DNA from 2 places in the Comamonas jiangduensis genome. Region 2 is predicted to be linked to the other one. Evidence: predicted binding sites of a transcription regulator. Region 2 holds the regulator's gene; the other holds the start of a gene.
The links. Region 2 encodes FNR, which switches genes on or off when oxygen is low (the NO sensors DNR and NnrR bind a similar motif). Its sites were predicted from a motif close to TTGATNNNNATCAA; they were not measured.

Region 1 (4,428 bases), on a different contig from region 2:
GGCATGTGCAAGTCTTCAAAGCCCGATGTGGGGCGCTGATAACCATGCTTCTTCATGTCCCACCATGCGTCCACCTCATGCACCACCGGTGTCTTGGCGAAGTTGTACACAGGAGGTGGCGAAGAAGTTGCCCACTCCAGCGTACGGCCAGAACCCCATGCATCGCCCGTAACGTCACGGTTGGCATTGCGTTGGAAGTACGACACCACCAATTGCAGCAAGAACGCACCGATACCGCAGGCAATGATGGCCACACCGACGGCAGCGATCACAAACCAGATTTGCAGCGATTGGTCATCAAAGTGGTTGGCACGGCGTGTAACGCCCATCAGACCCAGGATGTACAGCGGCGTGAAGGCAACCCAGAAGCCCACCAACCAGCACCAGAAGGACACCTTGCCCCAGAACTCGTTGAGCTTGTAGCCAAATGCCTTGGGGAACCAGTAGTTGATACCAGCCAGCAAACCAAACACCACGCCACCAATGATCACGTTGTGGAAGTGCGCAATCAGGAACAGCGAGTTGTGCAACACAAAGTCAGCAGGAGGCACGGCCAGCAACACACCCGTCATACCGCCGATGGCGAAGGTGCACATGAAACCAATGGTCCACAGCATCGGAGGCTTGAACTCGATGCGGCCCTTGTACATGGTGAACAGCCAGTTGAAAATCTTCGCGCCCGTAGGGATCGAGATGATCATCGTGGTGATACCAAAGAAGGTATTGACCGCCGCACCCGATCCCATCGTGAAGAAGTGGTGCAACCACACCAGCCACGACAGCACCGTGATACACACGGTCGCGTACACCATGGAGGTGTAGCCGAACAGGCGCTTCTTGGAGTAGGTGGCCACAATTTCGGAGAAGATGCCGAACACAGGCAAGATCAGGATGTAGACCTCAGGGTGGCCCCAGATCCAGATCAAGTTCACGTACAGCATGGGGTTGCCGCCCAGCTCATTCGTGAAGAAGTTGGTGCCGAAGTAGCGGTCCATCGACATCAGCACCAGGGCTGCGGTCAAGATCGGGAACGAAGCCACGATCAGCGCGTTGGTACAGAGCGAAGTCCACACGAACACAGGCATCTTCATCAAATTCATGCCAGGGGCACGCATCTTGATGATGGTGACGATCAGGTTGATACCCGAGAGCGTCGTACCCACACCCGACAACTGCAGCGCCCAGATGTAGTAATCCAGACCCACTCCCGGATTTTGGTTGCCCAAGTTAGACAGCGCCAACCAGCCGGAGGTCGAGAATTCACCCAGGAACAGCGACACCATCACCAAGATGGCGCCGGTGGCGGTCATCCAGAAGGAGAAGTTGTTCAGGAAGGGGAAGGACACGTCACGTGCGCCGATCTGCAGCGGGATCAGGTAGTTCATGAAACCCGTGACCAAAGGCATGGCCACAAAGAAAATCATGATCACGCCGTGGGCCGTGAAGATCTGGTCGTAGTGGTGCGGAGGCAGGTAGCCCAGGTTGTCACCAAAGGCCATGGCCTGCTGGATACGCATCATCACCGCGTCGGCAAAGCCGCGCAGCAACATGACGATACCCAGAATGATGTACATGATGCCGATCTTCTTGTGGTCGATCGAGCAGATCCAGTCATGCCACAGGGGGCCCCACAGCTTGAACTTGGTCAGTGCGGCCATCACTACGAGGCCGCCGAGCACCACGGCAATAAAGGTCCACAGCACGATGGGCTCATGCGCCATCGGTATGGAGTCCCAGCTGATCCGCCCAATCAGCGGATCGTGGGGCAGCGTTGTTTGTCCAGACATAGTTGTGTCTCTTTCAGTGGCCGCCTGACGCGCCGAAGCGCCTCAAGGCCGCCGTCCTTGCTTATTGCTGTGCCACAGCACCCTGGGAATCGCGCTGGTCCAGGAGGGCCACCACGCGGTCTGCGTTTTCCACCGAGCACACATCGTCAGGCAGGTTCAGGCCCACCTTCTTCATGTAAGCCGCGCCGCCTGCAGCGTCGATGGCCATCATGTGGTGCATGCACATCTTTCCTTCTTCCACGCACATGTTCAGCACGCGGTCGTACAGACCTTCTTGCACGGAAGAGAAACGGGTGACGGGGTGGCGCTCGCTGGGCTTGACCAGATCCAGGTAAGACACACGGTTGAGCTCCTGGCCTTCATCCTTGGCCTTTTGCACCCAAGCGTCAAAGCCTTCGTTGCTCAGGCCATGGAACTTGAAAGTCATGCCCGAGAAGCCTGCACCGCTGTAGTGCGAGTTCAAACCCTTGAAGACGCCTTCTTGGTTGATCACGGCATTCAGCTCGGTCTGCATGCCGGGCATGGCATAGATCATGCCGGCCAGATCGGGCACGTAGAACGCACTCATGGTGTGCGAGGCGGTCAGCTTGAAGCGGATCGGACGATCCACAGGCGCAGCCAGTTCATTGACCGTAGCAATTCCTTGCTCGGGGTAAATGAACATCCACTTCCAGTCCAGTGCCACGACTTGCACTTCCAGCGGCTTGACGTTGGGGTCCAACGGCTTGCTCGCAGAAATACGGTCCAGCGGACGATAAGGATCCAGCTTGTGCGTGCTGATCCACGTCAGTGCGCCCAGCGCAATGATGATGATCAGGGGCACACTCCAAATGACCAGCTCCAAGGCGGTCGAGTGGTGCCACTCAGGGTCGTACTCGGCCTCGGCATTCGTCTGGCGATACTTCCAGGCGAACAGCAAAGTCAGCAGGATCACAGGGACGATGATGATCAGCATCAGCAAGGTGGCAGTCACCACCAAGTCGCCGGACTGAGCAGCAACATCCCCAGCGGGATTAAGCACGACGGCCTTGCTGCAACCGGTAAGGGTGGCAAGCAGTGCCGCGGCAGCGAGCCAGACTGGCCCGCGAGTTTCCGTGGATTTAGGCATGCTTTGAACGCGAAAAACGCGCGTTGTTAGGTGTAAACGCGGATTACAAAACCTGCTGAATTTACTCCGGTCCACCATCTTCTTGCTTCTTGACGCTGGTCAACGCAGTGCCGTGTGATGTCTTTACGTAGGAAACCAGCACCCCGAGCTGTCAATAGACCTCCGTCAAAGAATGTCTAAATCCTTGATTTTTCAGGACATACTGAAATAAGAAAAAGCTCTTGATAAATGTCAAGACCACCCCCAACTTGGGGCAATCCAGCCACACCCAACACCCCGCTTTGGCCGGGGTCTTTGCGCCTTTAGGGTCGCTTTGCCGTAGCAACAAACCCTTCTCCTACAGAGGCGCCGGATAAAACTCGCTTGTTGACCTGCATCAAGCGGCGTACAAGTGGTGCATTGTTTCCCCAGGAGCGATGCATCTATGACTAGCTTTGCACACACCCCCCATCCTATGGATGCGGCATCCATGGACCGGCAGCTTGCTGCGGCGAACCACAGCGAAGACATCACCCCAGGAGAAATTGCCGCCGGCGTCATCATCGGACGAGCCTCTGAGTACTTTGACTTTTTCGTCTTCGGGATTGCCTGCGTGCTGGTGTTTCCTTATGTGTACTTCCCGTTCTTGTCCCCGCTGGAAGGAATGCTGGCAGCCTTTTCAGTTTTCGCACTGGCTTTCATCGCCCGCCCGGTGGGCACCTTCATTGGCATGGAAATACAGCGCCGCTGGAGCATGGCCGCCAAACTCACGATTGCGCTTTTTCTGCTTGGCAGCGCGACGGTAGGCATTGCTCTGCTGCCCAGCTATGACAGCATTGGCGTGCAGGCCATCTGGTGGCTGATGGGCCTGCGTATCGCCCAAGGCCTGGCGGTGGGTGGCTCCTGGGAAGGTTTGCCCTCACTCCTGGCGCTGCACGCTCCCACAGAAAAACGCGGCTGGTGGGCCATGATTGGTCAACTCGGCGCTCCGATTGGTTTTATCGTCGCCGCAGGGGTTTTTGGCTTTATCTACAGCCAACTCTCGCACGAAGAATTCATCAGTTGGGGCTGGCGCTACCCGTTCTGCGTCGCTTTTGCCATCAACGTTGTGGCCTTATTTGCCCGCCTGCGGTTGGTGGCCGATGACGCCTATACCCAGCAGTTCCACTCCATGGAACTAACGCCTTCCGCACCGTTTGAAATGGTTCGCAGCGGCGAAGGTCGCAATGTCTTTCTGGGCGCCTTGGCGGCACTGGCCAGTTTTGCGCTCTTTCACCTGGTGACGGTCTTTCCCCTGTCCTGGATGATGCTGTACGGCGAGGCCTCGGTCACGCAGATTTTGGGGGTACAGGTGCTCGGTGCGTTGATTGCCTGCGCTGCCGTCGTGCTCTCAGGCTGGATGGCTGACCGTTTTGGCCGCCGCAATACCTTGGGCGCCATGGCGGTGCTCATCGGCCTCTTCAGCTTTGCCACCCCCATGCTGCTACATGGTGGCACCGCAGGGCAAAACGTGTTCATCCTGGTCGGCTTCACGCTGCTAGGCTTGTCGTACGG
Region 2 (4,428 bases):
CGCGCTCCATCAGCGGACGTTTTATGAGCTGGCGCTGGGCCATGGTGTGGCTGACGCAGCTGATTTTTTATGGTTTGCCGTGGCTGGATTGGGGCCAGCGCCAAATGGTCCTGTTTGACCTGGGTGCGCGACGCTTTTATCTGTTCGGCTACGTGCTGTATCCGCAAGATTTCATTTACCTGACGGCCTTGCTGATTGTCAGTGCGCTGTCGCTGTTTTTATTTACTGCGGTGGCCGGGCGCTTGTGGTGCGGCTTTACGTGCCCACAAACGGTATATACCGAAATATTTATGTGGATCGAGCACAAGGTCGAGGGTGACCGCAGTGCGCGTATTCGCTTGGACCAAGGTGGCTGGACGCTGGAAAAAATCTGGCGCAAAACCCTCAAACAATTTTTGTGGATTGCCTTGGCGCTGTGGACGGGCTTTACCTTCGTAGGCTACTTTGTGCCTATCCGCGAGTTGGGTGGAGAGTTGCTGGCGCTCCAAGGCGGCTGGCAGATTTTCTGGGTGTTGTTTTACGGTTTTGCGACGTATGGCAATGCGGGCTACATGCGTGAGCAGGTTTGCAAGTACATGTGCCCTTATGCGCGCTTCCAAAGCGCGATGTTTGACAAAGATACATTGGTCGTCAGCTATGACGCCAAGCGTGGTGAAAACCGTGGCCCTCGCAAAAAAGACCTGGATTACAAAGCCCAAGGCTTGGGCGACTGTATCGACTGCAAGTTGTGTGTACAGGTCTGCCCGGTTGGAATCGACATTCGCGATGGTTTGCAGTACGAATGCATCGGTTGTGGCTTGTGTGTGGATGCATGTAACAACGTGATGGACAACATGCACTATCCGCGTGGGTTGATACGCTTGACGACACAAAACGCGGTGAGCCAAGGCTGGACCGGCGCGCAAATTTGGCGCCGTATTGCGCGTCCCCGCGTGCTGATTTACACCATGATTTTGGTAGGTTTGACGTCGGCCATGGTCTTTAGTATGGCGGTGCGAGAGCCCCTCAAGGTTGATGTGATTCGGGATCGTGCATCGTTGGCGCGGATTGTGGCCGGTGGCAAGCTGGAGAATGTCTATCGTTTGCAGGTGATGAATGCTACGGAGCAAGCCCAAACTTATAGCGTTGCTGTGAAGGGGCTGGAGGGCATTGCGATGGCAGAAGGCACTACCGTGGACGTGGACTCCGCCCAAACGCGCGGTGTCGCCGTGCGTGTACAAATTCCGTATGGAACTGCTGAACCTGGTTCACATCCTATTGAGTTTGAAATCACGGCGCAAAGTGGCAAAGGCCATGTGCTTGAAAAATCAGTTTTCTTAGTGCCTCGCTAAGAACGCAGCATTGTTGGTGTGCAAGACTGAGTGCTTGCACACTGCGTTTGATGGAAAGAGAGTGGGTTATGTCTCAGGTAGCAAAAAAGCTGGAAGTGCCATCAGGTCCTTGGTGGAAATATGGCCACGTATGGTTGGTGTTCGCAGGGCCTGCCGTGGTGGTCGTGGCAGGTATTGCGACGGCCATGATTGCCATGAATGGCGCGGATCCCGTTGTGGACAACGATTACTACCAAAAGGGCCTGAATATCAACCAGGAACTGCGCCACATCGAAAAGAGCTTGGCGCCAGCGGGTGCTGCGCGTAACCATGTGACAACCCCCGATGCTGATTTGCCCAATCTGGCACCTAAATAACGGTTTATTTTAAAAAAAGTAGCTGCCTGCGCTTTAAATATGCTGACTTCAAGTGCTTTTAATGCACAAGTCATTGTGAATATTGCGCTGGCAGCTATTATTTTTATTTAGCGTTTGTCCCACGCAGCCTGGTTGGGAATGGTGCTCACAATGTCCACATGATTCACGCAAAGGAGTGCACATGTGGACACGACGTTTAATGTGGATTGTTTGGCCCGCTTTTTTGGCAGCTGGTGTGATGGAAATGCTGGTGTTTGCCGCATTCGACCCGCACGATATGTTGTGGCTGGGGCAAGGGATTGAGCTATCTCGCACGGCGATTTATACCCTGGCCTTTTTTGCTTTTTGGGTGGTTTTTGTGGTTGCTGGATATTTGACGGTTTTGCTGTCTATTTCTGCTTCAGAAGTGAACGCCCAGCCTAGCATGTAACGAAGATAGTGTTGTGGCAGTCGCGGCATAAAAAACCGCCCATAAAAAAACCTCCCAGCGTAGGCTTGGGAGGTTTTTTTATGGGAAAGCCAGAGCGCTTACTTGTTGCACTCGTGCTGGCTGTTGACCAAGCGCTGCAGTGCAGCAGTGTCCAAAATGCGCACGTGGCGCTGTTTCACCTCAACCATGCCTTCTTCCACAAATTTGGAGAAGGTGCGGCTGACTGTTTCAAGCTTCAGGCCCAGGTAGCTGCCAATTTCTTCGCGTGTCATACGTAGCACCAGTTCAGACGAGGAGAAACCGCGTGCATGCAGGCGTTGTACCAAGTTCAGAATAAAAGCAGCCAAGCGCTCTTCGGCACGCATGCTGCCCAGCAGTAGCATGACGCTGTGTTCACGCACAATCTCGCGACTCATGACCTTGTGCACATGGCTTTGCAAGGCCGTCACTTCACGCGAAATTTCTTCCAATCCGTCAAAAGGCATGACGCAGACTTCGGCATCTTCCAGTGCTACGGCATCACAGGTGTGGTGGTCATTGACGATGCCGTCCAGGCCAATGATTTCACCAGCCATCTGGAAGCCAGTCACTTGGTCGCGACCATCCTCTGTGGCCACGCAGGTTTTGAAAAAGCCCGTGCGAATGGCGTACAGCGATGTGAATGCTTCTCCGTTGCGAAACAGTGTTGCTCCGCGTTTGACTTTGCGGCGGGTAGCCACAATGTCATCGATGCGCTGCAACTGTTGCTCATTCAGGCCCATGGGCATGCAGAGTTCACGCAAATTGCAGTTGGAGCAGGTAACTTTGATGGTTGGAGGAGTCATGTACTCGAAAGCCCAAGAGTCTTGTGTAAGAAGATGACTTGTGCAGTTAAAAAATCAGATAAGAGACTATGGGATAGCTCGAAGGAGTAAGGAATGATGTCGCTCAAATTGTGACATTCCTTGTACATCAACCTCTTGATTCACGTCAAGGATAAACGTGGCCGATTGTTGCAAAGTATGGTCATCAAGGAAAAGATTCATTCATGACCGTCGTCACCCCCGAACTCTTGCGTCGTTATGACGTGCCAGGCCCGCGCTACACCTCTTATCCCACTGCGGATAGGTTTGTGGAGGCGTTTGGTGATAGTGACTATATCTTGGCGTTGAAGCAGCGCAAAGTTGCAGCTGCTGTAAACCAGCCGATGTCGCTCTATGTGCACATTCCATTTTGTGACTCCCTGTGTTACTACTGCGCGTGCAACAAGATCATCACTAAGCACCATGAACGTGCTGTGACATACATGCGCTATTTGGAGCGCGAAATTGATTTGCATCTGCAGCACTGTGGTCGTGGGCAGGTTGTGAGCCAGTTCCACGTGGGAGGCGGCACGCCCACTTTCTTGACAGACGATGAGCTGCGTAACCTGTGGCGCATGCTGCGTGAGCGGTTTGTGTTTGAGGCGGCGGGTGAGTACTCGATCGAAGTTGATCCACGCACAGTGACGCGTGAACGCCTGGCAGTGCTCAAAGAAATAGGCTTTAACCGCTTGAGCTTTGGGGTGCAAGACTTTGATCCGGAAGTGCAAAAAGCGGTGCACCGTGAGCAGCCTGCGGAGCAGGTGTTTGATTTGGTGGCTGCTTCGCGCGAACTGGGCTTTCAGTCGGTGAATGTGGATTTGATTTACGGCTTGCCCAAGCAAAATCCCGAATCGTTTGCTCGCACGCTCAAACAGGTGACAGAGTTGCGCCCAGATCGTATTGCGCTGTATGCCTATGCGCACTTGCCAGAGCGCTTCAAGCCACAGCGCCGTATCTTGCAAGCAGACTTGCCATCAGCCCCCGACAAGGTGGGTATGTTGTCTTCTGCCATAGAAAGCTTTATTGAAGCTGGCTACGTTTATGTGGGAATGGATCACTTTGCGTTGCCGGAAGACGCATTGGCGATTGCGAAACGCCAAGGTCGCTTGCACCGTAATTTCCAAGGCTATAGCACGCAGCCAGACTGCGATTTGATCGCCTTGGGCGTTTCCGCGATTGGTCGCGTGGGTGCAACCTACAGCCAAAATGCCAAGACGCTGGAAGAGTATTACGACCTTCTGGATCAAGGGCGGCTGCCTGTTGTCCGTGGGCTCGCGTTGACCCGCGACGATACGATTCGCCGTGCCGTCATCATGACGATCATGTGCCAGGGCGAGCTGTTTTTTGAATCTATCAACAGCGCTTGGCTGATTGATTTCAAGCAGTACTTTGCTGCTGAAATCGAAGCTTTGGCTGCGCAGCAAGACGAAGGTTTGGTAGAAATTACGGACGACTGCCTCACGGTGACT

Region 1: the regulator FNR is predicted to act here: its motif matches at 3,117-3,130, upstream of cyoA (ubiquinol oxidase subunit II).

What each region holds. Positions count from the first base shown of each region.
Region 1 is NZ_JARXOV010000021.1:36,594-41,021, forward strand. It holds gene cyoB (cytochrome o ubiquinol oxidase subunit I) at 1-1,721, opposite strand, end outside; gene cyoA (ubiquinol oxidase subunit II) at 1,849-2,895, opposite strand; gene QEP12_RS15015 (MFS transporter) at 3,320-4,428, shown strand, end outside.
Region 2 is NZ_JARXOV010000002.1:140,236-144,663, forward strand. It holds gene ccoG (cytochrome c oxidase accessory protein CcoG) at 1-1,331, shown strand, start outside; gene QEP12_RS02130 (FixH family protein) at 1,400-1,687, shown strand; gene QEP12_RS02135 (hypothetical protein) at 1,926-2,117, shown strand; gene fnr (fumarate/nitrate reduction transcriptional regulator Fnr) at 2,216-2,941, opposite strand; gene hemN (oxygen-independent coproporphyrinogen III oxidase) at 3,145-4,428, shown strand, end outside.